DNA from 3 places in the Priestia sp. BR_2 genome. Region 2 is predicted to be linked to each of the others. Evidence: riboswitches for the same ligand, from Rfam matches in the RefSeq annotation. Region 2 holds a riboswitch; each other region holds the start of a gene.
What was found. A riboswitch is a leader RNA that binds a small molecule or an ion and turns the genes downstream of it on or off. The one in region 2 is predicted to bind thiamine pyrophosphate.

Region 1 (7,778 bases), on a different contig from region 2:
TACAGCGTGAAGGAGCCGAAGACAAAGATCACGGTCGTCTGGATCAGGATATACAAGGAATCCAATCCCATCACGCTTGGCGTCAGTATCCGGTTATTCGTGACCGTTTGAAACACCGTGGTAGACAGAGCGATCGCCCCGCCGGTCAGAATAATGGCAAGAACCTTCTTGATTCGTCTTGGAAGGGCGTAATCCCAATTGCCGCCAAGATCAATGAACAGAAAGACTGCCACCAGGATGATTGCCGCCGCGGCCAACAGGCCGAGTTTGGCTTTATAAGTCATAAGCCTTTCTCCTCATCAGTAAGAAAATGAATATACCGCTTCCGAGTACGCCCACGGTCAGACTAATCGGAATTTCATAGGGATAAATGATGATCCGGCCAAGGATGTCACAGAACAGTACGAACCCGGCCCCCAGCAGCGCGGTATGCGAAAGGCTTTTTTTCAAGTGGTCCCCTAAGTACAGACTAACAATATTAGGTATGATCAGACCAAGGAACGGAATCACGCCGACGGTCAGCACAACGGAAGCCGTAACCAGCGCAACGATGACCAATCCCAGGTTCACGACTCGCCGATAATGAAGTCCCAGGTTGGTTGCGAATTCCTCTCCCATTCCGGCTACCGTAAACTTGTTGGCAAACAGGTAAGCCAGAATCACAAGCGGGATACTGAGATACAGCATTTCATATTGGCCCTTCATGATCATGGAGAAATCGCCCTGCAGCCAAGCCGACATATTCTGTATAAGATCATATTTGTAGGCAAAGAAGGTCGCGACCGAGCTGACGATATTACCGAACATAAGCCCTACCAGCGGGATGAAGATCGCGTCCTTGAACTTGATCCGATCCAGTATCTTCATGAAGATAAAGGTTCCTGCCAGTGCGAATACGAATGCCACGAGCATTTTGATAAGCGGGCCGCTTGTCGTAAAGACGAGCATGGCAACCAAGATCCCCAATCTGGCGGAGTCCATAGTGCCCGCGGTCGTCGGCGATACGAACTTGTTGCGGCTGAGCTGCTGCATGATCAATCCGCAGATACTCATGCTGACTCCAGCCAAGATGAGGCTGACAAGCCGTGGAATCCGGCTTACAAGCATAATATGCTGTTGTTGTTCTGTCATCGAGAACAGTTCCAGTGGCGAGATATCTTTAACTCCAATAAATAACGAGATTATGGAGAGTACCACAACGGCTGCGAATAAGTATCTAATCTTCATGGTTCTTCCTTCTATGCGTATGTCTGTCGAAACTCCGGCAGTCAGCAATTCCCCAACCATTCTCATTGAGATTGATTATCAATTGCGTTCTGATATGGATTATATCATTCTCATTCTCAGTCGACAAGTATAATTGAGAATCAAAATCATTTAATTTGTTCATCCAAGTATCATTTGTTCATGATTTGTTCATAATATGGAGTTTCGCAGAGATAAACTTTATATCACCGAGGCTGAGCCGCTTGGATTCGCGGTTCCCAAAATACATACGTATGTAGAAGCTGATTTAATTCTCAGTAACCGGGTATAAAAAATATAAATTAACTTTCCTTCGAAGCGTTGACAATCCCTCTAAGTTATATTAATATGCTAACATAATTATTATTTCTAACTAAACGTAAGTTAATGTGGAATGATAATTCAACGACAGCAATTCAACTCAACATGCATATTTGCTTGAATTAAAGGACATCTTTGTTATCAGGCTTATGCAAACATGATTACATCAGGAGGTTTTTTTCAATGTCTAAAGATTTTTCAGCAGCACTTAAGCATCGCCGTTCCCATTATGCCATCAGCAAAGACCCGGTCATTTCCGACGAACGCATCCAGGAGATTGTTAATGAAGCCGTTAAATATACTCCGTCTTCTTTCAACTCCCAAAGCGCACGCGTCGTTGTACTGCTTGGCGAACAGCATGACAAACTGTGGAACCTGACCGAAGGCATTCTGAAAGAGGTTGTCGGAGACGAAGAGGCTTTCAAATCCACAGCTGAAAAAATGGGTGCATTCCGTGCTGGATACGGCACTGTTCTCTTCTTCGAGGACAATAACGTAGTTGCCGACCTGCAGCAAAAGTTCGCGCTGTATGCCGACAATTTCCCTGTTTGGTCGAACCAATCCAACGGCATGCTGCAATTCGTGGTATGGACGTCCCTCGAGGCAGAAGGCCTGGGCGCATCCCTCCAGCATTACAACCCGTTGATCGACGAGAAAGTGAAGTCCGAATGGAACATTCCGGAAAACTGGAAGCTGATCGCTCAAATGCCTTTCGGCAAACCGGTTGCAGATCCGGGCGAAAAAGAATTTGCGCCGCTTGAAGATCGCGTGAAGGTATACAAGTAAGCCATAGCCGGCCTAAGCCGCCTACCCAAGCCCTGAGGATTGGAATAGGCGGCTTTTTTATGGTGCCCTGCCATTGAAAACCTGCCGGCAAAACGATACAATAACACAGGAAGCAGGCCTTTCGCCTTCTGATCTTCGGAAGTTCTTGGAGCCGGCTTGATACCAACTGCATATTTGATGTTTGGCTGTACTAGGGGTGCCATGTGCTGAGAGACGGCGGACCGCCGTTAACCCTTATCACCCGATCTAGATCATACTAGCGTGGGGAAGTGTAGCATTTATGTTTATTTCTTTGCGTAGGCATAACTGCACTTCTTCATGGGGTGCGGTTTTTTTGCGTGGACTTATACAATGGGGAGGAAAAAAATTTATGAATGAGCTTGTTTGCGGAACCAGCCGGATCGTGGGTTGCCGGTTCTCGGTATTTCCCATGACGGATCGGTTCGTTGAAGTGATCACGGAAGCGCTTCGTTCCGTGGATTCGGAAAAGGTCTGGATCCAAACGGATGATGTAAGCACTTGTATTCGCGGACGTGCGGAGCATGTGTTTGATGTGACGAGAGCAATATTCGCTTATGCCGCGGCTAGCGGCGTGCACACGGTGTTTAACGGTACTTATTCTATCGGCTGCCCAGGCGATACGGATGCCGATGCGTATATGAATGAGGATTCGACCCGCTTAAACCACGATATCGGGGAACGCGCCGATATCGAAACGGCCTGCCAATTCGCGCTTTACCCGATGGGTAGCGCCAATTACATGGATGTCATTTACGCAGAAGTGGATCGTGCGAAGGCAGCGGGCACATTCGGTGGAAGCGTACATTACGCCAGCCGATTGGACGGAGCGTTGTCCCGGGTGTTCGGATCACTCGAAGACGCGTTCCAACATGCGATTCAATCCGACAGCAGCCATCTGGTCATGACTGCGGTGGTTTCGGCCCACAGCCCATCCCCCAAAGCCAAAGCTTAAGGTCCTTTCCAACAGATAAAGGCCCGGCACGCGCCGGGCCTTTATCAATTGCAGGCAAGAATATTGACGGTGTTTAAATCCAAGCACTCAAGATGATTACGAGCAGGATAAAGAGAACCAATATAGTTCCTACTGAATTGCCCCATGCGCCGCCGTATGCTCCGCTCATGAAGATCCCTCCTGGATTTAAAAGAATGACGTGAGTTAATCACGTTATTATCTTATTGCTTATGGCGGGCGAGCGTCACGGCTAATGTACCCCCCTCTTTTTTTATGCAGGGCTTATTTATTCCTCATAACCGACCAGCAGCCTGCCTCCGTACGGGCTGAGCGCTTCCTCCGTCACTGCAATAAGGTCCGCAGGATCGTCCTCCCGATAAATCGCCAGAAGCGCTGCCTCCAGTCGATCCCCCATAGCTGGGCTATAGCGGTTGAATAAACGAAACAGCATCTTCCCTTCACCCGTCCACTCCCGGTTTGCCCTCAGCACGAATTCGCATAGAGTCGACGCTATTTTGTGTACAGTAAACCATTTTTCGCCTTCCCTGCGGGGACTTGTCAAGTCCAGCAAAAACTCGGTCAGGATGTAGCGGTATTCGGCAATATCGCTCGACGACAAGGGCATGGGGCCGTAATTCAAATCATTCCGGGCATCCGCCCGCACCTCTTCTCCCTCAGGCAACGAACGCAGCACCGTACCTTCGGCGACCATCCGCTGCAAAGACGGATTCGCCGCCAGCACTCCCTCGTCGAAATATTCGCGATAGGAGGATAAAGACAATATGAATATTTCCGCGATCCAGCCATGCGCCTCGATCGTCTTCCTGCTGAAGTCATATCCGTCCCGTTCAATGACGATGATGTCCAGATCGGATTGTTCATTATATTCACCACTGCTCGCGCTGCCGCCAAGTACGGCAAGCAAGCAGTCGGGATAATTTCGTTGCATGACGCGTATCGCTGCCTCCGTCGGTTCCAGTCTCATGGCCGTTTTCCTCCAGTAATTCTCTCATCCGCCACAAAAAAGGGCTCAAAATATTAAATTCAACGAAAACCCCAAACGTACCTGAATCATATGGTAAATAAACGATTACCCGCATTGACGATAAGGAAGAAGGGATAGATGAGATGAATTACATTCACATGCTCTCCAGATTAGGCATGGGCAGTGCCCACCCGGGAGGATTCGAGGCAACCCTCAGAATGCTGAAGAATTATCCCATTCAACCGGGCAGCCGCATTTTGGAGGTAGGGTGCGGAACCGGCAGAACCGCCTGTCATCTTTCGGAGATGGGTTATCAAGTGACCGCCATTGACCTGAACGAAAATATGATCAAAAAAGCCCGCGCAAGAGCCGAAGCCATGGGTATGGACGTGGAGTTCCTGCAGGCGGATGTATGCGCGCTGCCTTTCGAAGACAACCGGTTTGATCTGATCATGGCCGAGTCCGTCACCGTATTTACGGATACCTCGAAATCGCTGCCCGAATATTACCGCGTTCTGGATCGCGGAGGCGTCCTGCTGGACAGGGAACTGCTGCTGGATAAGCCGATGCCGGAGCCGAAGCTTAAGGAGCTGCTCGAATTCTTCGGCATTCCTAATCTGATGATGAGGGAAGAATGGGCGGGGTCCCTTTTGTCTTGCGGTTTTAAGCAGGCTGAATTTTTGGAGTACAACCACTTCAACGAGCAATTAAAGGAAGAGCAAACCCGTCATCTGGATGCGTTTGAGCAGCGCGATAAAGGACTCCTGTTCGATGCTGCGCTCTGGGAAACGCTGTTCAAGCATGACCGCATGATTCTGGATAATACGGATTATCTCGCTTCCGTCTTATTTCGTGCGGTGAAATAATCCGGCTTCATCTCTATGCATCAAGAGGGGATCTGCATATGGCTATGCTTCCCCTCACTCCCATCACATTCAGTTCTTTCGACCTAATTCAACACTTTTTGTCAATTCGTTATATCTAGTTTAGCCCGTCGATGCTATAATCATGGTAAATATATCCTATGTTGTTGAGGAGGACTCATTCTTATGGCATGGTTCAACAGACTCCCTATGTCTCAAAAAATCACCGCAGCCTGTTATCTCATTGCCGCTTTGTTTGCGGTACCCATGCTGCTTGCGTTTATTCTGATGGGTAAAGCAATCATTGGCGTGGTCATCGTCGTGGTACTAACCGGGCTTACTTTTCCTCTTTCTCGCCTCATTGAGAAAACGCTTACGAACTCCTTCGCGGAAATCTCCAGCGTTTCCGCCAAAATCGCCAAAGGCGACTTCACCTTCCAGGTGGAGGAGGTGGGAGGCATGAACGATCTGAGCAGAACCTTCAACAGCATGGTGGACAAGCTTCGCAAAATATTGCAGGAAACCTCGGATATCACCCGTCAGGTGATGACGTCAAGCTCAAGCATCTCGATTAAAAACCAGGAGCTTATTCAAGTGATGAATCAAGTCTCCCTTTCCTCCAACGAGCTGGCCGTCGGCGCCAACGAAATTTCGGAAGACGTATCCGAAATGACGCATTCCATCCGTGAGATCGAAGAGAAGGTCAGCAATTATACGCATTCGACTCAGGAAATGAATACCCGCTCGATCGAAACGCTGGGACTGGTTGAACAAGGAAGGGATTCGGTAGCCAAACAGTCAGCAGGGATGCAGCGAAACATTGAAGCGACAGCCAAGGTTTCAGAATCCATCGATGCGTTAGCCCAAAGCGCCAGGGGAATCACGAAGATTACGGAGACGATCTCAGAGCTTGCCGATCAGACCAACCTGTTGTCCCTGAACGCATCCATCGAAGCGGCCAGAGCTGGCGAGCATGGCGCAGGCTTTGCCGTTGTCGCCCAGGAGGTGCGTAAACTGGCCGAAGAATCTACGTCTTCAACCCGGGAAGTATTCAATCTCGTTCGGAGCATCGAATCGGACATCAAACACGCGTCCCAAAACATCAAAATCAATGAGGAGGTCGTCAGGCAGCAGACCGAAATGATCCGCGAAGCAGAGCTTGTGTTTATGGAGATCGTAAACAGCGTGCAGTATATTTCGGAACAGATCGCCGCTTTCTCCAAGGAAAGCCAGTCCATGCTGGATAGCGCGCAGAGCATTTCTTCCGCGATTCAGAATATATCCGCGATCACGCAGCAATCCGCTGCCGGAACGGAGCAAGTGTCGGCCTCCATGAACGAAGGCATCTCGTCGATCCAGAAGATGGCTGAAGAAGCGGAAGCGATGAATAACGCCGTTTTCCGGCTGCAGAAAACCATCAATATTTTCAAATTTTAAGCAGCGAAGCAGTCTACATAAGCTCGCATTTATAGTAACTAAACTTAAAGGCCAAGAATCTATCGAGATTCTTGGCCTTTTTATCATCCTTCCTCTTGATGCTCGCTCCATAACCGCGCGAAGTTCACAAGCCGCCCTTCCTCAAATTCGGCGCGGTAAATATCAGGCAATGTGGTTCCCAGCCAAAAATGATAATCGAAGCGCTCATCATAATGCTGGAGCATGAGTGTCATGATATCGCCGTGCGTCCCGATCGCTACCCGCTTGCCTCCATATGCATTCAAAATTATCTCGAAGGCCCGGATCGCACGGCTTTGCGCGGCTTTACCGGATTCTCCTCCCGGGAAGGAGAAGGCCGAATCCTGGAACAGTTTCTTTTTGGCATCAAGGAAGGAATGTCCCTGCAAATCGCCGGCCATCCGTTCTCTTAAGTCCTCCTGCTCCGCAATCGGTAATCCTAAAGCGTCCGCCAATGGTTGGACCGTGTCCTTCGCTCGCTGATAAGGGCTCGACAGGATCGCGTCAATCCCTTCATCCAGCAGCATCTCCTTCACTCGCTCCGCAGCATGAGATCCCTGCGCCGACAATTCACGAGACCGTTCCTTCCCCTCGATAAATGGGGATTCCGCATGTCTCACAAAATATATAATCGTCATTCTTCGATCCCCGCTTCTGGATTCGTCTCTAATTCGGGCTCCATCATCATCTCGACAAACGGCGTTAACGGCAGCAATCCCAGTGTGTCAATCGGAATCCATTTGGCTCCCAAGGAGTCTTGACCGTCACCGTCCGTTTGGATTCTAGCTTGATCATCCAGCAGCTCGACATCATAAATAATGCCGATATGATGCAGCTCTTCCATCTGATTCGCTTCATACTGATACACGATCGTATAAGAGACGGCCGTCCGAATGCTTCCCTTAATTGAACCAAGTCCGGTCTCCTCCATAAATTCGCGCTGAAGGGTATGCTCCGGCTCTTCGCCGAACTCGATCGAGCCGCCCGGTAAATCCCACTTCCCCTTATGCGGCCCTCTCGCTTTCTGGATCAACAGGATATGATCATGCTGAACCAGTATTCCATAAACGCCGAGATGCGTATGTTTCACCATGGTCCATCCCCTCCCTTTCTCGCAGTGAAGGTCATCCATTGACTTCGGAAAAGAACG
Region 2 (7,778 bases):
ATACGTGGCCAACGTCACTTCCCGCAATCATGGATTCGGCGAGTTGGTGGATGCTGCGCGTGCCGTGCTGGAACCGGCGGTGGAGACCGGATTTGAACAGCTGCTGAAGGAGCAGGCAGATGCCTGGGGCGACAAATGGAAGGAAAGCGATATCGTCATCGAAGGCGATGTGGCGGCCCAGCAAGCGATCCGCTTTAACATTTTTCAGCTGAACCAAACCTACAGCGGCGAAGACGACCGCCTGAACATCGGGCCTAAGGGCTTTACCGGGGAAAAATACGGCGGCAGCACCTACTGGGATACCGAGGCTTATTGCCTGCCGTTCTATCTGAGCACCGCCGATGCCAGCATCTCGCGCAACCTGCTGATCTATCGTTATAAGCACCTGGAAAAGGCGAAGGAAAATGCCAGAAAGCTCGGCTTCACCAAAGGGGCGCTCTATCCTATGGTGACGATGAACGGCGAGGAATGCCATAACGAGTGGGAGATTACGTTTGAAGAAATCCACCGTAACGGCGCGATTGCCTATGCCATCTATAACTATGTCAATTATACCGGCGACTTCTCTTACCTCGGCCAATACGGTCTGGAAGTGCTCGTGGAAATCTCCCGTTTCTGGGAGGAGCGCGTGAATTACGTGCCGGCGAAGGACCAGTATATGATGCTGGGCGTTACCGGCCCGAACGAGTACGAGAACAACGTCAACAACAACTGGTATACCAACCGCATTGCCAGCTGGACGATGGAATACACGATCGACGTGCTGGAGTATTTGAAAGAGAATGAGAATTCCCGCTATGCCGAGCTTACGGCGAAGCTTGCCCTGCAGGATGCCGAAACGGCCAAATGGCAGGATATCATCAGCAAAATGTACTACCCGGTAGACGAGGAACTCGGCGTCTTCCTGCAGCAGGACGGTTTCCTTAACAAGGAGCTGGTTCCGGTGAAGGAATTGGACCCTGCCCACCTGCCGCTGAACCAGAATTGGTCCTGGGACCGCATTCTGCGTTCGGTGTACATCAAGCAGGCCGACGTGCTGCAAGGATTGTTCTTCCTTGGCGACCGGTACGACCTGGCTACGAAAAAACGCAACTTCGACTTCTATGAACCGTTCACGGTACACGAGTCCTCCCTCTCGCCATGCGTACACTCCATTCTCGCGTGCGAGCTCGGGTACCAGGAAAAGGCGTACGAGATGTACCTTCGTACAGCCCGCCTGGATCTGGACAACTACAACAACGATACCGAGGACGGCTGTCATACGACCAGCATGGCGGGAACCTGGATGTCGGTTGTGCATGGCTTCGGCGGCCTGCGCGTGAAGGACGGCGTATTGCATCTGAACCCGTTCATTCCGGGGCATTGGTCCTCCTTCTCCTTCAAGGTGATGTTCCGCGGCTCCCGCCTGAAGGTTAACGTCAAAGGCCATGAAACCCTCATCGTGAACGAAACGGATACGCCCGCCGTCCTGAACGTGAGCGGCAAGGAATACGCCATCAGCGGATTTGGAGAGGTAACGGCTGCAAGATAAAAGGCACTGGAGCTTCAATGCGCCGGCCCATACAAAAACAAGAGCCCTGGAAAATCTTCCAGGGCTCTTGTTTTTACAGAAAACGGGCTCCTCTACATCATGGCTCATTCTTGAAGAACCCGTCTTCGTCCATGTCTGGCATCATCTGCAGGTTCGGCTTCAGCCATAAGCCGGGATCAGATAAATGCCATCGCTTTGCGCCTCCGTGCGGGGGAAATGCCGATTATGTATGTTATGAATAGATCAGTTGAGTATGAGGATCACGCGGAGGGCGCTCGGCTGGCTTCCCAAACAAATACCCCTGCGAAAGCTCGATCCCGATATCTCGGCAAAAATGAAACTCCTCCCGTCTCTCGATGCCTTCTGCAAGCACCATGGCCCCGAAATCATGAGCCATGTTCGTGATCATTTCGAGCTGCTTCTGCTGGGCGGGATTTCGATCGCAATGGTCGATAAGACTCCGGTCGATCTTCACATAATCCGGCTTAAGCTTAATCATCTGCTCCAATGTGGAATAACCTGCGCCGACGTCATCCATGGCTACCGAGATGCCGTGGCTTCGATATACCTCGAATATCGACTGCAAATGCTTCACATCGTCGATCTTCTCGGTTTCCACCACCTCGAATACGAAATCCCTCGGATCCAGATGGAGCCTGTCGATCGTATTGAAGGTGTGGCTCAGACACATCTGCGCATCGTATATCGAGGACGGCAGGAAATTCACGAACCGCTTCACGCCGATCGGAAGCCACTCGGCACTGGTCTCAATCGCACTGGTGCGTGCCGCCTGGTCCAGGAATGAATGCAGTCCGGTTTTTCGGGCTGTCTCAAACAGCTCGTACGGCTGGAACCGGAGTCCCCACTCTACCGGTCGAAGGAGAAATTCATAGGCCACGATCTGCTCGTTTGGATCCACGATGGGCTGCATGTAGCTCGTAAACTGCTTATGTAAAATGACATTCACCATATCATAATGCTCCATCTGCAGTTCGAACTTCTGCATAGGGATCCACGAATGCCGGATTTGCGGAGCTCCTCCACGGGTAACACAGAAGGACAGCTCTTGACGAATCTTCAGCGGAAGGGGTTGCAGACACTCGATGATGGAGATCAGGTCCGCTCGTACCTTGTAGTTCACAGCACAACCCTCATTGTTCTCTTGTACCGCGTAGCCGTTCACTGCCAGCAATTGAATAAGCTCACCACTTGCAGGCTTCATATGAATGGTCCCCTGGTCCTCAATCGGTTCAAAGGTGCTGCAATTGTCGCAAATCATGTTCGTCCTCCTTGGCAAGCTAGCTCTCACTATGCTTCTTATCGGCATTTTGAATATGATTTCTTTGCATTTTATGGATTTTATATCGAAGTTATGACCTATTTTGCGAGAAATGCGCAAGATTCGTGCAATGATTGCGCTAAATTCTACAATAATCGACTTATATTGCTCTTAACAACACATTGTCGATATCCGAATCTTTTGTCTATTCGACTTTTTGATCCAACAGCTGCAGCAGCATCGTTCGTTCCACATCGAAATGCCAGCGGGCGTTTCGCTCTTTGGCCGCATACATCGCTGCATCCGCGCGACCGATCAGCTCTTGGTCGTTCCTGGCATGATCCGGATAGACCGCGATGCCGATGCTCGGCGTGGTTCGGACCTCATGCCCTTCCAGCTCATACGGCTCGCTCAGCATCGTCCAGATCTCTTCCGCCATCCAGATCAGTTCCTGATCCTCGCCGGCCGGATGAATCACTACCGTAAATTCGTCCCCTCCTAAACGGGAAACCAGAACGCCTTTGGATTCAAGGGTTTGAAGACGGGTCGCGACCTTGCGAATCAGCAAATCGCCGGCACGATGGCCGTAGCGGTCATTCACTCGTTTAAAACGGTTCATATCCATATATAGAAGCCCTACGCGGGAACCCGCACGGTCCGCCTCCTGCAGCGAGCTCGACAGCCTTGCGTTAAAGTAGCGGCGGTTATAGAGTCCCGTAAGATCGTCGCGATGCGCCAAGGTCTCGCTCTGCATCAAGCTTTGATGCAGCTGGTCAAACAAGCGGTCATTCTCGAACTGGATCAGGATCTGCCTGATCAGAATCAGGATGACGCACAGGGATAAGCCGGTAAAAAGCCCGTTCCACCCTCCGAACCGCTGCACCATAAGGGCAAACATCCCGCCAAGCACGCTGTAGGGAAGCAGATATCTTACGATCAGATTTCCGAACGAACGGGGCTCCCTCTCATCCAACGATTGATTTCGGGCATCGGGAGCTGACCGCCCTCCTGCCAAACCAATGATGAATACCGATAACGTATACAGTGGGTACAGGTATGAACGAACTTCAACACCCTTATAATCGACGAGATACATATGCAGAACATCGGCGGCAATGTACATGCTCCCGCCGAGGCACATCAGGAAGACTGCCCGTTTCCTTAACTGCCCTGTGTTAAAATACAACACCAAGGTGAAGAAAATAAGCACCGTTGCGCACAGCGGGTACAGCATGTCCACCCACAGCTTTCCCCATAAGGCTTCATTCGCCAAACCGTTAAGCTCGGGCTTGATGAAATATTCCCAGCCTACCGTCATGACCGTTATGCCAACGATCACGATATCCAGCATAAACCGCACTCCCCGAAACGAACCTTGTACGTGCCGGAACAAATAAATGAGGGCACCTGCAAACAGGATGATTTCGAATCCCCAGAATAATTGAGTCGAAATTGTACGGGAAGCGCTCTCTTTCCCCAGCCAAAAATAACAAGCATCGATGATTCGAGCCGAGGCATCCGCCATCAGCCCGGCACTTGCGATAAGCCAAAACCTTCGAAGATGCGGCTCGTAATGCCTACTGATCCGTAGTAAATAGACGGAAGCGGCAGCGGCAGCCATAATGACTAGAACACGCTGAAGCAATAAAGCATCAGGCATCCACAGAACGGTCATTATCTGAATGAATGCATATATGATGGCGAGTCGAATCCACAGATGATCTGCTGGAGTTGGACTCATAAGCATTCCTCCTCGGCCAAAAGGCAAGCTTTCTTCAATGCTTGTTTGTTAGGTCTTTTGAATTAATAGTTATAGTTCTCATGATACTTTTTACCCACCTAAAAGTAAAGATGAGGAAATGAAAGAAAGACCATCGATTCTACTCTATTAAACCATCGCGCTCCAAAAGCTTTCCGTCCTCAAGACCCACTTGACGTATAGGAATTATATGATAATATTTCAGTCATATCTCATATGAATCGGAAAGGGTGTTTAGCCTTGTCACAGAAACGATTGGATCATGTCGGCATTGTCGTCCGGGACCTTGAAGCCACGATTGCTTTTTACACAACCGTCGTCGGACTTGAACTGAAGGATCGCCTTACCCATACCAATGGCGTCATCCAGCTGGCATTCCTCGGATTTAACGGCAGCGACGAAACGGAAGTCGAGCTTATCCAGGGTTACAGCGACACGCTTCCCGCAGAAGGCACCGTCCATCATTTCGCCGTCAGCACCGATAACATCGAAGCGGAATATGTGCGCGTACAGGGACTGGCCGTACCTCATCTTGACGAGGAAATCGTAACGCTTCCGAACGGGTACCGCTATTTCTTCGTCCACGGTCCCGAAGGAGAATGGATTGAGTTCTTCCAGCGCTAACCGCTGGCGAACAGGATCCTATCAAAATGCTTCATCCCGTGAATGGTTAACGGGGTTCATTCTTCCAACCGCACAAGCCATGTCCAATACGAAGACCTGCCTCGTTCGCATCCCCTTCCGAACTAGACAGGTCTTTGCGTTAGGACTATAATAACGGATGTAACGTCCGAAACTTCATAAATCCCGGGGGAGCTGGAAATTGGCCGGCTGAGAGTGTATCCGATGATACTGACCCTTACACCTGATCTGGGTAATGCCAGCGTAGGAAGTCCATGTTTGCGGCAGCTATGATTTGCCGTGGTATACACTTACGCCGTCATGCGTCCTGATATCATTCAGGGCGCTTTTTTTGTGGAGTTAACGAGGTCATAGAAAGAGAAAGAGAATTCAAAGGAGAGAAGACAAGATGAAGAAGGGAAAATGGATGGCGCTGCTTCTCGCTTGCGCCCTGCTGATGGTTGCGGCGGGATGCGGTACAGGCGGACAGAACGAAAATACAGGTACCGAAGGCGCAGACGGCCAGGCGGCCGAAAAGCTCCGCGACGTACAGCTGATGCTCGATTGGTCGGCCAACACAAACCACACCGGACTGTATGCAGCCAAGGAGCTCGGGTATTATGAGGAAGAAGGGCTTAACGTCCAGATCGTCCAGCCGGGGGCCGGCGGAACGGATACGCTGGTCGCATCCGGCAAGGTGCCGTTTGGCATCAGCTACCAGGAAGGCGTCACGCTTGCCAGAACCCAAGGCCTGCCGCTTGTCTCCATTGCGGCGATTATTCAGCATAATACATCCGGCTTTGCCGCCCCCAAGGACAAGGGGATCGTCAAGGCTGGCGATTTTGAAGGGAAATCCTACGGCGGCTGGGGCTCGCCTGTTGAGGAAGCCGTCATGAAATCCATCATGGAGATCGACGGTGCCGATGTCAGCAAAGTAAATATGGTTAACATGGGCGATGCCGATTATTTTACGGCCGTCAAACGCGATATTGATTTTGCCTGGATCTTCTATGCCTGGACCGGTATCGAAGCCGAGCTCCGGAACGAGCCGCTTGACATGATCTATGTGAAGGACTACTCCGAGCAGCTTGACTATTACACGCCGGTGATCGTAACGAACGAGAAGCTGATCCAGGAGGACCCGGAGCTTGTCAAAGCATTCATGCGGGCGACCTCAAAAGGATACGACTATGCGATTCAACATCCTGAGGATGCGGCTGCCCTGCTGACGAAGGCCGTTCCCGAGCTGGATGCCGAGCTGGTTCATGCCAGCCAGAAATGGCTGAGTCCCCGCTATCAGGATGATGCTGCCCGCTGGGGCGAGCAGAAAGCCGAAGTATGGTCGGGGTATGCAGACTGGATGTTTGAACGCAAGCTGCTCGAGAAGGAGCTTGATGCGGACAGCGCCTTCACCAATGAATTTTTACCGGAGAAACCATAGGATGCATTTAATTTGGAAGAGAGACGGCCTGTCCGGCAGGCTGCCTCTCTTCCATTACAATATAGCTTGCATGAAAGGATGAGTTTAGATGGCAAACACCCTCTTGAGCATACAAGTGATACCCAGAACGCCGGATGGAGGCGACAGCATTCCTTATGTGGATGAAGCGATTCGGGTCATTCAGGAGTCGGGCGTGAAATACGAGGTCCATGCGCTCGAAACCACCTTGGAAGGAGAGCTTTCCGAGCTGCTGAAAATCGTTGAGCGCATGCATGAGGCGCTGGTGAAAGCGGGAAGTCCCAGCGTCATATCCCAGGTCAAAATCGCGCACCATCCGGGCGGCATCAGCATGGATAAGCTGACTGAGAAATACCGTCCATGAGAAAAGGCTGGTGGAGCACCGTTTGGCCGCCCGCTGCAGCGGTCCTTTTCTTTTTGACGGTATGGCAGGCCGCGGTATCGGTATTCGATATAGAGCCGTATATTTTGCCGGCGCCGACGGCCATCGGGCATGAAGCCGCCACCGGCGCCTCCGGCCTATTTCAGCATACGCTGGCCACGCTGCAATTAACCCTGGTCGGATTTATGATCGGTACGGCGATCGGCCTTGTCATCTCGTTGGCCCTGCATCTGGTGCCTTTTCTCAAAACAGCCCTTTATCCGCTTCTTATCCTTAGCCAGAACGTGCCGACGATCGCTCTCGCCCCGCTCCTCATGATTTGGTTCGGCTTCGGCATGCTGCCCAAGGTTATCGTGATTACCCTGGTCTGCTTCTTCCCCGTAGCCGTTGCCGCCCTGGACGGACTGGCGCGTACCGACCGAACCATGATGAATTACATGCAGATGGCGGGAGCCACTTCATGGCAGATCTTCACCAAGCTGGAGCTGCCGCATGCGCTCCCCTCCATCTTCTCCGGGATCCGCATCGCGGCCACCTATTCGGTCATGGGTGCGGTGATCGGGGAATGGATCGGCTCGGACCGGGGCATCGGCTACTATATGATGCTGCAAAAATCCGGCTACCGCACGGACCGGGTGTTTGTTGCCATTCTGATCATCGTCCTGCTCAGCCTGCTGATGGTGCTGCTGATCACCCTGCTGGAGAAGCGCCTGATCCGCTGGAATCGAAAAGGCTAGAACCACGGTG
Region 3 (7,778 bases), on a different contig from region 2:
GGTAAAAACGACGTACAGTTTCATTTTAAGATATCAGAAAGTATAAATTCGAAGCAAGAGCCTTCCTGATATCGCAAGAAAAACTTCCGTTAAATGCGGTCTGTCTTCTATGCAAGTACGTCGATAGACGTTTTTCTTATGAAGGGGGGAGAGGGGAATGAGCCCAAGAAGACGGGTGCGTGGACGTTTCTTCAGTCGTGGCGGCTGCGGTATTTTCAGAAATCGCTTGCGCCGCATGAAGACAACGAATCCGAATCATCAGGACGTTTGGTTTTAAAGGACCTTGGCCTACATACGGGTGAATCCCGTTATCATATACGCATTTCGCTGGAAACACGCAAAAGGGAGCTGACAAGCTCCCTTTTTTATTGGGATTAATTTTATAGGTCAGGACTCGGACTGCATTGCAAACATTTGATATATTGGGAATATACATAAAACGCTTAAGAGCAAAGCTCGAAACAGATTAGGCATTTTGGATATAGGAAGGGTGACGCGTGTGAAGGAGAGAGTGGCATCGACGGAGCCGGCGGTGATCCGGTGGTAACGGCGGGAGCAGGGAAGGTTGCGCTGGTCACGGGCGCGTCAAGCGGGTTCGGACTGCTGATCAGTCTGGAGCTGGCAAAAGCAGGTTATGACGTGGCCGCGGGTCTTCGCAGACCTGAGGCGGCAGCAGAGCTGCTGGCTCAGGCTGAACAAGCAGAAGTTACCGGGCGTATTCACATCTTCCGACTGGATATATGTGCCGAGGAGCAGGTCAAGGCTGCTGCTTCGGCGCTGGAGCAGAAGTTCGGCCGCTTGGACGTGCTGGTGAACAACGCCGGCGAGGCGGTGGGCGGCATGGTGGAGGAAGTGCCGCTGGGGGGCTGGCGAAAGCAGATGGAGACGAATTTCTTCGGGACCGTATCGGTGACGCAGCATATGCTCCCGCTGCTGCGCAAGACCGGACGGTCCAAAATCGTTCTCATGAGCAGCATTAGCGGCAGGGTCGGCTTTCCGGGTTATGGTCCCTATGCGGCGTCCAAATTTGCGTTGGAGGGGTTCGGCGAGAGCCTGTCCATGGAGGTGATGCCCTTTGGCATCGATGTCGTGCTGGTCCAGCCCGGTGCCTACGGCACGCCGATCTGGAATAAGAGTTTTGGGGAGCTGGCGGTCAAGGAAGGATCACCCTACAGCGGTCTGCTGAAGGGCGTGCTGGACTATTCCGAGCGGACGGCCAGGGAAAGCGGAGATCCGCAGGAGGTAGCCCGTCTTGTGGCAAGCATATCGTCCATGACCAAACCGAAGTTCCGCTATACGCTGCCCCGAGGCACGCGGCTGACCGCGCGGATCAAGGGACTGCTGCCGGATCGGCTGTTTCAGCGGATCATTTACCGGCTGCTGAGCAGGCGGTAATCCTTCATCCGTCGAATGTTTCATGGACTTAACTTATAGCGCATGCTTGGAAGGTGAAAGGAATTACCCTTTTCGGGCTGTGGAAGGGTGCAGCAAACCGAGCAGTTCTCCCATCTTCACCTTGGAGCCCGGTTCCAAGTCACCGCGGGGTGTAAATGTGCCGTTCTCCGTCAAGAGCACGACGGTAGAGCCGAATTCAAAGTACGCAAGTTCGTCGCCAATGTCGTATTTCTTCACGCTCTCGTCGGCATAACGGATGCTGCTTACGTTCATGGCTCCGACCTTCACGACCGCAACTTCGCCGAATTCATGGGCAATATAGGTAATGAGGCGCTCGTTGCGGCTGAGCACGTTTCGGATATGGGTCATCGCAAAATCGTTCACGGGGTATACCCGGCCCTTCAAATGCTCGCTTTCCGCTTGAATGCCGGTTACCGGGGAATGTATGCGATGATAGTCGGTTGGGCTTAAATACAATACGAATGCATAACCGTTGATATAATTCTCCATTCTCGGTGACTTGGCGAGCAGCTCGCTCAGGGTATAATCCTGTCCCTTGACGCTGAGGATGGTGCCGGCGTTGACGGCGCACATCGCCGAAATCGTGGCATCGACGGGGCTTACCATGGCATCGGCGGTGTCGTCTATGGCGCGCAGGCCTATTTTTAACCGGCGGGAAAAGAATTCGTTCAACGAACGGTATTCGTGGATCTCCTTCTCCGCTTCATGCGCCGGGATTTGGTAGATTCGTATAAATGCAGGTATTAGATGACGGCTCAGCCGGCTGTGGGAACAATGCCCCATGATGCGGGACAGCCACTTGCGGGAGGACAGCTCGGTCATCAGACGCAGCAATTGTTTAGCCATGTCATTCTCCTTTGTGCATAGGTGTCGGCAATAAAACGTTGGTGGAAAAGCCAATCACTCTGATATTGACATAGAATGAGCCGGAAATCAATAAATAGCCATTTTTGAAAAAAGGTTCTTGCTAATTGGGGAACGAATGTGTATTTTAAGATTAACATGAAACCGAATAGGGAATACGGGGGCTTGAGTGAATCAGGCTGAGATTGCAGCTGCTATCCGCTGTTGACCGTTAATCTGAACTGGGTAATGCCAGCGTAGAGAATATCCGACCCTGCCTACATAGGGCCTATTTTTCCGTCTGCGCGTTTTTCCAGACGGTTTTTTGTTGTGTTTATACAAAAATATCGGTGGAGAGGGGAATGTGTTGTTATGGGAACGTCAGTGCAGGAAAAATTGGGGGTACAGCCTAGAAAAGGGCTGCGTTTAAGCGATATTTTGGTGACGGTGCTGGTATCGCTGGTGCTTGGCGTCATTTATCATTTCTGGGGATCGGTTTACAATCTGCTGAAACCGCTGTTCTTCGAAGCGGATGAACTGTTATACGGCATGTGGTTCGCAGCGGCCACGCTCGCTTACCTGCTGATCCGCAAGCCGGGAGTGGCCATCATCGCGGAGGTGGCGGCGGCCCACGTGGAAGTGCTGTTCGGGAGCGGCTGGGGACTGACGCTGCTGCTGTACGGTCTCATTCAAGGGCTGGGCGCGGAATTGGTATTCGCGGCGTTCCGTTACCGGAGCACCTCGGCGTGGACGGTGGCGATTGCCGGGGCCGGCGCGGCGGTCGGCTCGATGGTGATGGACTTCTATTACAGTTATACCGATGATCTTCAGACCTGGATGTTCCTCGCCAAGTATGGCATGCGGATTCTCAGCGGCGCCGTCATTGCCGGCTTGCTCATGCTGCTGCTGGCCAAAGCGTTGGACCGTACGGGCGTCACATCCCTGCTGCGCCCTGCGTCCAAGAAGGATTATGAAGCACTGGATGATCCGCGCCATGTCTAAAACCGCCGCCCGCTTGGTTTCGTCTTCAACCGCCGAGGCGGTTACGGAGCAGGCCGTGCATGTGGAGGGATTGCGCCTGAAGTATCCGGGCGAGGAGCGTTTGATGTTTAAGGACTTGTCCTTCTCGGCTGCCCGCGGGGAAAAGGTGCTGCTGCTCGGTCCGAGCGGCTGCGGCAAATCCACGCTGCTTCAGGTGCTTAGCGGGATGATTCCCCGCGCCACGGAGGTGCCGATGAAATGCGAAGCCCAGCTGGTGCCTCGCTCTTGGGGATATGTATTCCAAGATCCGGATACCCAGTTCTGCATGCCGTACGTGGATGAAGAGCTGGCCTTCGTGCTGGAGAACCTCAGCGTTCCCCGCGACGAGATGAAGGAGCGAATGCAAGCCGTCCTGCATGAGGTTGGGCTTGACCTTCAGGAGCTGCATATGCCGATCGGTCATCTGTCGCAGGGGATGAAGCAGAGGCTTGCGCTGGCTTCGGCCCTTCTGCTGGAGCCGGAGGTGCTGTTCCTCGATGAGCCGTCCGCCCTGCTCGACCCGGAAGGCAGGGAGCAAATCTGGTCAGCGGTGAAGGCCGTATCGGAAGGGCGTACGCTGATTATCGTGGAGCACCGGATTGAAGAAATGGCCCAATACGTGGACCGCGTGGTGCTGTTCACCCCGGATGGCGCCATTCTGGGCGATGGTCCGCCGGCAGCGATATTCGCCGAATATGCGAGCGAGCTTCAGGCGTATGGCATCTGGTATCCCGGCGTTTGGGAGGATTATGCGGAGTCTCGGGCAGGACGGGAGCTGTTTGCTCCGGTAGACGCGCCAGGCGATGAGCTGGGAAGTCTCATGCCTGAGGCAGACTCATCGTATGCCCACCTTGGGGAGCCTGTCATTCGGTTAGATGATTTCCGGGGATTGCGATGGGAGAAACCGGTCGTCTCTCTTCCTTCGGCTGAGGTATATCCCGGAGATTTCATTGCGGTGATCGGGCCCAACGGCGCAGGCAAAAGCTCGTTGCTGCTCAGTTTGATGGGGCTCCTGCGCGCCGAAGGGACCTATGTGCTCTGCGGGGAGGAGGTCATCCAGGGCAAGCGCAGGAAAGTGCGGAAGAAGAGAGAGCGGCAGCTGCGCCAAATCGGATTCGTGTTTCAGAATCCGGAGCTTCAGTTTCTGACGGAACGTATCGGCGATGAGGTGATGTACTCGCTGCTGGTGGACCATATGCCGCCGGAAGAAGCGAAGGCACGGGCCGACCGCTGCATGGAACGCTTTGGGCTGGACGGCATGGATAACAGGCACCCGTACCAGCTGTCGACAGGCCAGAAGCGCCGGCTGAGCGTTGCCACGGCCATGGCAAGGCAGCCGGCCGTCCTGCTCCTGGATGAACCGACCTTCGGACAGGATGCGCGGAACACGTTCGCGATTCTGGAGATGTGCGAACGGCTGCGCCGCTCCGGAACCGCCATTCTCATGGTGACCCATGAAATGGAGATCGCGCAGCGGGCGGCCACGCACATCTGGGAGATTCGGGAAGGGCGGTTGACGTCAAGTTTGCCTTCCCCGCGCTGGTGTAGCGGGACGGAATCCGGACGGGAGACGGGCAATGCGAATCACGCCGATGCGTCGCGGGATACGCTGGCTGCATCCGGTCATCTCCATACGGGGGTGAATGCATGAATATATGGAATCCTGTGCGGATCACTTGGCTGCACCGGGCGGATCCGGTGGTGAAGCTGGGACTGATCTGTGCGCTGTTTTTTATGACGGTGCTGACCCATGATCTTGATTTCGTCATGTATCAGGCCTTTATCTTTATGATTTGCCTCGTGGTGCTCAGCGGGGTGAAGCCGTGGAAGATGCTGCTGTTTTTCATTCCGTTCCTGCTTGCCTTCATATCGTCCGCCTCTTCCATGATGCTGTTCGGTAAGGGGGAGACGATCTGGTGGGAATGGGGATTGTTCCGGGTATCGGAAGAAAGCTTCTATCGGGGACTGCATCTGGGCTTTAAGGGGATTGCCTTTGCGTCAGAAGGGCTGCTGCTCGTGACGACAACGTCCTCGGTGGATTTGTTCTACAGCCTGATGCAGAAGCTGAGGCTGGCGCCGAAGTATGCGTACAGCTTCATGGCCTCGATCCGGCTGCTGCCGATGGTCTGGGAGGAATATGTGATCCGCCGCCAGGCTTTGAAGGTACGGGGAGTCCGCCCGATTCGGGGAGTTCGCGGCATGGTGAACCGTGCAGGCATGTATGTGGTGCCGCTGCTGGCGCAAAGCATCCGCCGGGCACACCGGGTGGCTGCTGCGATGGAGGCGAAGCAATTTGACGGGGACCGGGCGAAGGCCCGAACGTATTATTACCCGTCACGATATTCCCGCTACGATCTTCTGGTCGTCGGTTTACTGGCAGCCGCCGCCTGCTGCGCCTATATTGCGGCCGGATATTTTCCTTGGTTCGGCATTGGCGACGTGCGGTTTGATTAAACCGTTGTTCTCCGGACAAGGGCCTGCTTACGGCTTGTAAGCAGGCTCTTTTTTTGTTGATAACTCCAGAGGGTCTGGATTTTATGCTGATTGAGGCGTTATAATACTAATGGTACCAATAAAGTATTTTCAGTACCAGAAAGAGGGTTTGGTCACTTGCGCGAGCGAATATTAAATGAAACGATCCGTTTGATTCAGCGGCAGGGGTTTACGTTTACGGTCAGTGATCTGGCCCGCGGCCTTGCGATTAGCAAACGGACGATTTATGAGCATTTTTCATCCAAGGAAGAAATCGTTGAGCATATCATTGACGGGATGATTCGTCACATCCAGCAGCGCGAACGCGAAATTGCGGCGGACGAGACGCTTACCGTTCTGGAGAAAATCCATCAGATCCTGATCTGCCTGCCTCAGGAGATGGAGAAGATGGATTTGGGGATGCTGCCGGATCTGAAGCGGTCGCATTATCCGCAGTGGGAGAAGCTGGACACCTTTTTCCGGGAAGAATGGGGCATTGTCACCGAGCTCATGGAGCAGGGCATGGCCGATGGCAGCATCAAACGGATTCATATGCCGCTGTTCATCGACCTGTACCTTGGGTCGCTCCATCAGATTTACGATTCGAGGGCGACGGTGAAGCATCAACTGCCGCTGGGGGAGCTGCTGCAGTCCGTCATGGATATTTTATTGTTCGGCATTGCCGCTGAGAAACGGAAGGGGTCATGAGATTATGCATTGGGTCTATCTAAGTTTGGCTATTCTGTTCGAGGTGGCGGGCACGCTGAACATGAAGCTGTCGGAAGGATTCAGCAAACCGCTGCCAAGCGTGCTGCTGGTCGTGTTCTATATTTGCAGCTTGAGCTTCCTGACATTGAGCCTGAAGCAGATTGAAATATCCGTGGCTTACGCGATCTGGTCGGGACTCGGCATCATGATCATTACGCTGATCGGTTACATGTTCTTTGCGGAGCAGATCAACGGGCTCAAGGTATTCTCGATTCTGCTGATCATCGCGGGCGTTGTGCTGCTCAATTTATCCGGCAGCGCGCATGCGCAGGATCTACCGAAGACGCACCAGTCCGGTCATTAAGGGCGAACAAGCTGGAAACTCCCCTTCAGAATGTTCCACACGGGAATCCACAGTACCCCGGTGCTTTCCATGGCAACATGGGAAACCTGGTGAGACTGAAGCCAATCCCGCAGCTGATACAGTTCGTTTGTAGTCGTTCCAAACGTTTTAACTGCTTGATTCGACTTTTGATTCAAAGGGGCCGGTTAAAACACAAGCAACAACCGTAGCTTGATGAACGTCCAGACCGCAACAACGTTCTAAAATAGCGTCCATTGTGCATCCCTCACATTTAAAAGATGCGGGTCATGCAGCCTTCGATTTGTATTTTTGTACACGTGCTTCATGCGACACTCGGCGGTACGCAAGGCTGCAACAGATCAGTTTGTGGGGTTATTTTAGTTTGAGCGGTTATTTGAAGATGAATCTGAATATACCTTGGGGCCGTTGTTTCCAGTATATTAGAGTTATGGACGTAAAAAGAAAGGCGTGAATGACGTGGCTTCGAACATACTTCTTGTAGAGGATGACAGCTCGATTGGCGAGATGGTAGAGAGCTATTTGACGATGGAAGGTTTTCAGGTGGTGCTTGCCAAAGACGGAGAGGAGGCGCTCGAGCGGTTTGCGAAGCGAGATTATGACCTCGTACTGCTGGATATGATGCTGCCCAAGATCAGCGGTATGGATTTTCTTAAAAAAATCAGGGAGAAAAGCCATGTGCCGGTACTGATCGTATCCGCAAAGGATGGGGAAGTGGACAAGGCGCTCGGCCTTGGTTTTGGCGCGGATGACTATATTACGAAACCTTTTTCGATGATTGAGCTGACGGCGAGAGTGAAGGCCGCTATCCGCCGCGTGACGGCTTATGTAATAGGACCCCCAACTGAGCAAAATAAAATCATCCGGGTCCATGAACTAGAGATGGATCTGGATCATTTGACCGTGACCAAAAACGGCCAGGAGATCAAGCTGACGG

Region 1: it holds a riboswitch for thiamine pyrophosphate, as region 2 does, so the genes downstream of both, RB298_RS28490 (YkoF family thiamine/hydroxymethylpyrimidine-binding protein) here and RB298_RS17100 (ABC transporter substrate-binding protein) in region 2, are expected to answer to the same signal.
Region 3: it holds a riboswitch for thiamine pyrophosphate, as region 2 does, so the genes downstream of both, RB298_RS24140 (ECF transporter S component) here and RB298_RS17100 (ABC transporter substrate-binding protein) in region 2, are expected to answer to the same signal.

What each region holds. Positions count from the first base shown of each region.
Region 1 is NZ_JAVFHM010000328.1:78,259-86,036, forward strand. It holds gene RB298_RS28475 (iron chelate uptake ABC transporter family permease subunit) at 1-284, opposite strand, end outside; gene RB298_RS28480 (ABC transporter permease) at 274-1,227, opposite strand; gene RB298_RS28485 (nitroreductase family protein) at 1,750-2,352, shown strand; TPP riboswitch at 2,535-2,637, shown strand; gene RB298_RS28490 (YkoF family thiamine/hydroxymethylpyrimidine-binding protein) at 2,723-3,325, shown strand; gene RB298_RS28495 (sporulation protein YjcZ) at 3,399-3,494, opposite strand; gene RB298_RS28500 (nucleotidyltransferase domain-containing protein) at 3,612-4,310, opposite strand; gene RB298_RS28505 (class I SAM-dependent methyltransferase) at 4,454-5,176, shown strand; gene RB298_RS28510 (methyl-accepting chemotaxis protein) at 5,360-6,610, shown strand; gene RB298_RS28515 (histidine phosphatase family protein) at 6,694-7,266, opposite strand; gene RB298_RS28520 (NUDIX hydrolase) at 7,263-7,721, opposite strand; gene RB298_RS28525 (class I SAM-dependent methyltransferase) at 7,715-7,778, opposite strand, start outside.
Region 2 is NZ_JAVFHM010000218.1:326,854-334,631, forward strand. It holds gene RB298_RS17080 (glycoside hydrolase family 65 protein) at 1-1,531, shown strand, start outside; gene RB298_RS17085 (EAL domain-containing protein) at 1,764-2,810, opposite strand; gene RB298_RS17090 (diguanylate cyclase domain-containing protein) at 3,016-4,551, opposite strand; gene RB298_RS17095 (VOC family protein) at 4,810-5,193, shown strand; TPP riboswitch at 5,369-5,478, shown strand; gene RB298_RS17100 (ABC transporter substrate-binding protein) at 5,600-6,631, shown strand; gene RB298_RS17105 (MTH1187 family thiamine-binding protein) at 6,720-7,013, shown strand; gene RB298_RS17110 (ABC transporter permease) at 7,010-7,768, shown strand.
Region 3 is NZ_JAVFHM010000294.1:94,714-102,491, forward strand. It holds gene RB298_RS24130 (SDR family oxidoreductase) at 541-1,395, shown strand; gene asd (archaetidylserine decarboxylase) at 1,459-2,262, opposite strand; TPP riboswitch at 2,428-2,540, shown strand; gene RB298_RS24140 (ECF transporter S component) at 2,632-3,261, shown strand; gene RB298_RS24145 (ABC transporter ATP-binding protein) at 3,254-4,930, shown strand; gene RB298_RS24150 (energy-coupling factor transporter transmembrane component T family protein) at 4,927-5,733, shown strand; gene RB298_RS24155 (TetR/AcrR family transcriptional regulator) at 5,890-6,459, shown strand; gene RB298_RS24160 (DMT family transporter) at 6,464-6,823, shown strand; gene RB298_RS24165 (response regulator transcription factor) at 7,301-7,778, shown strand, end outside.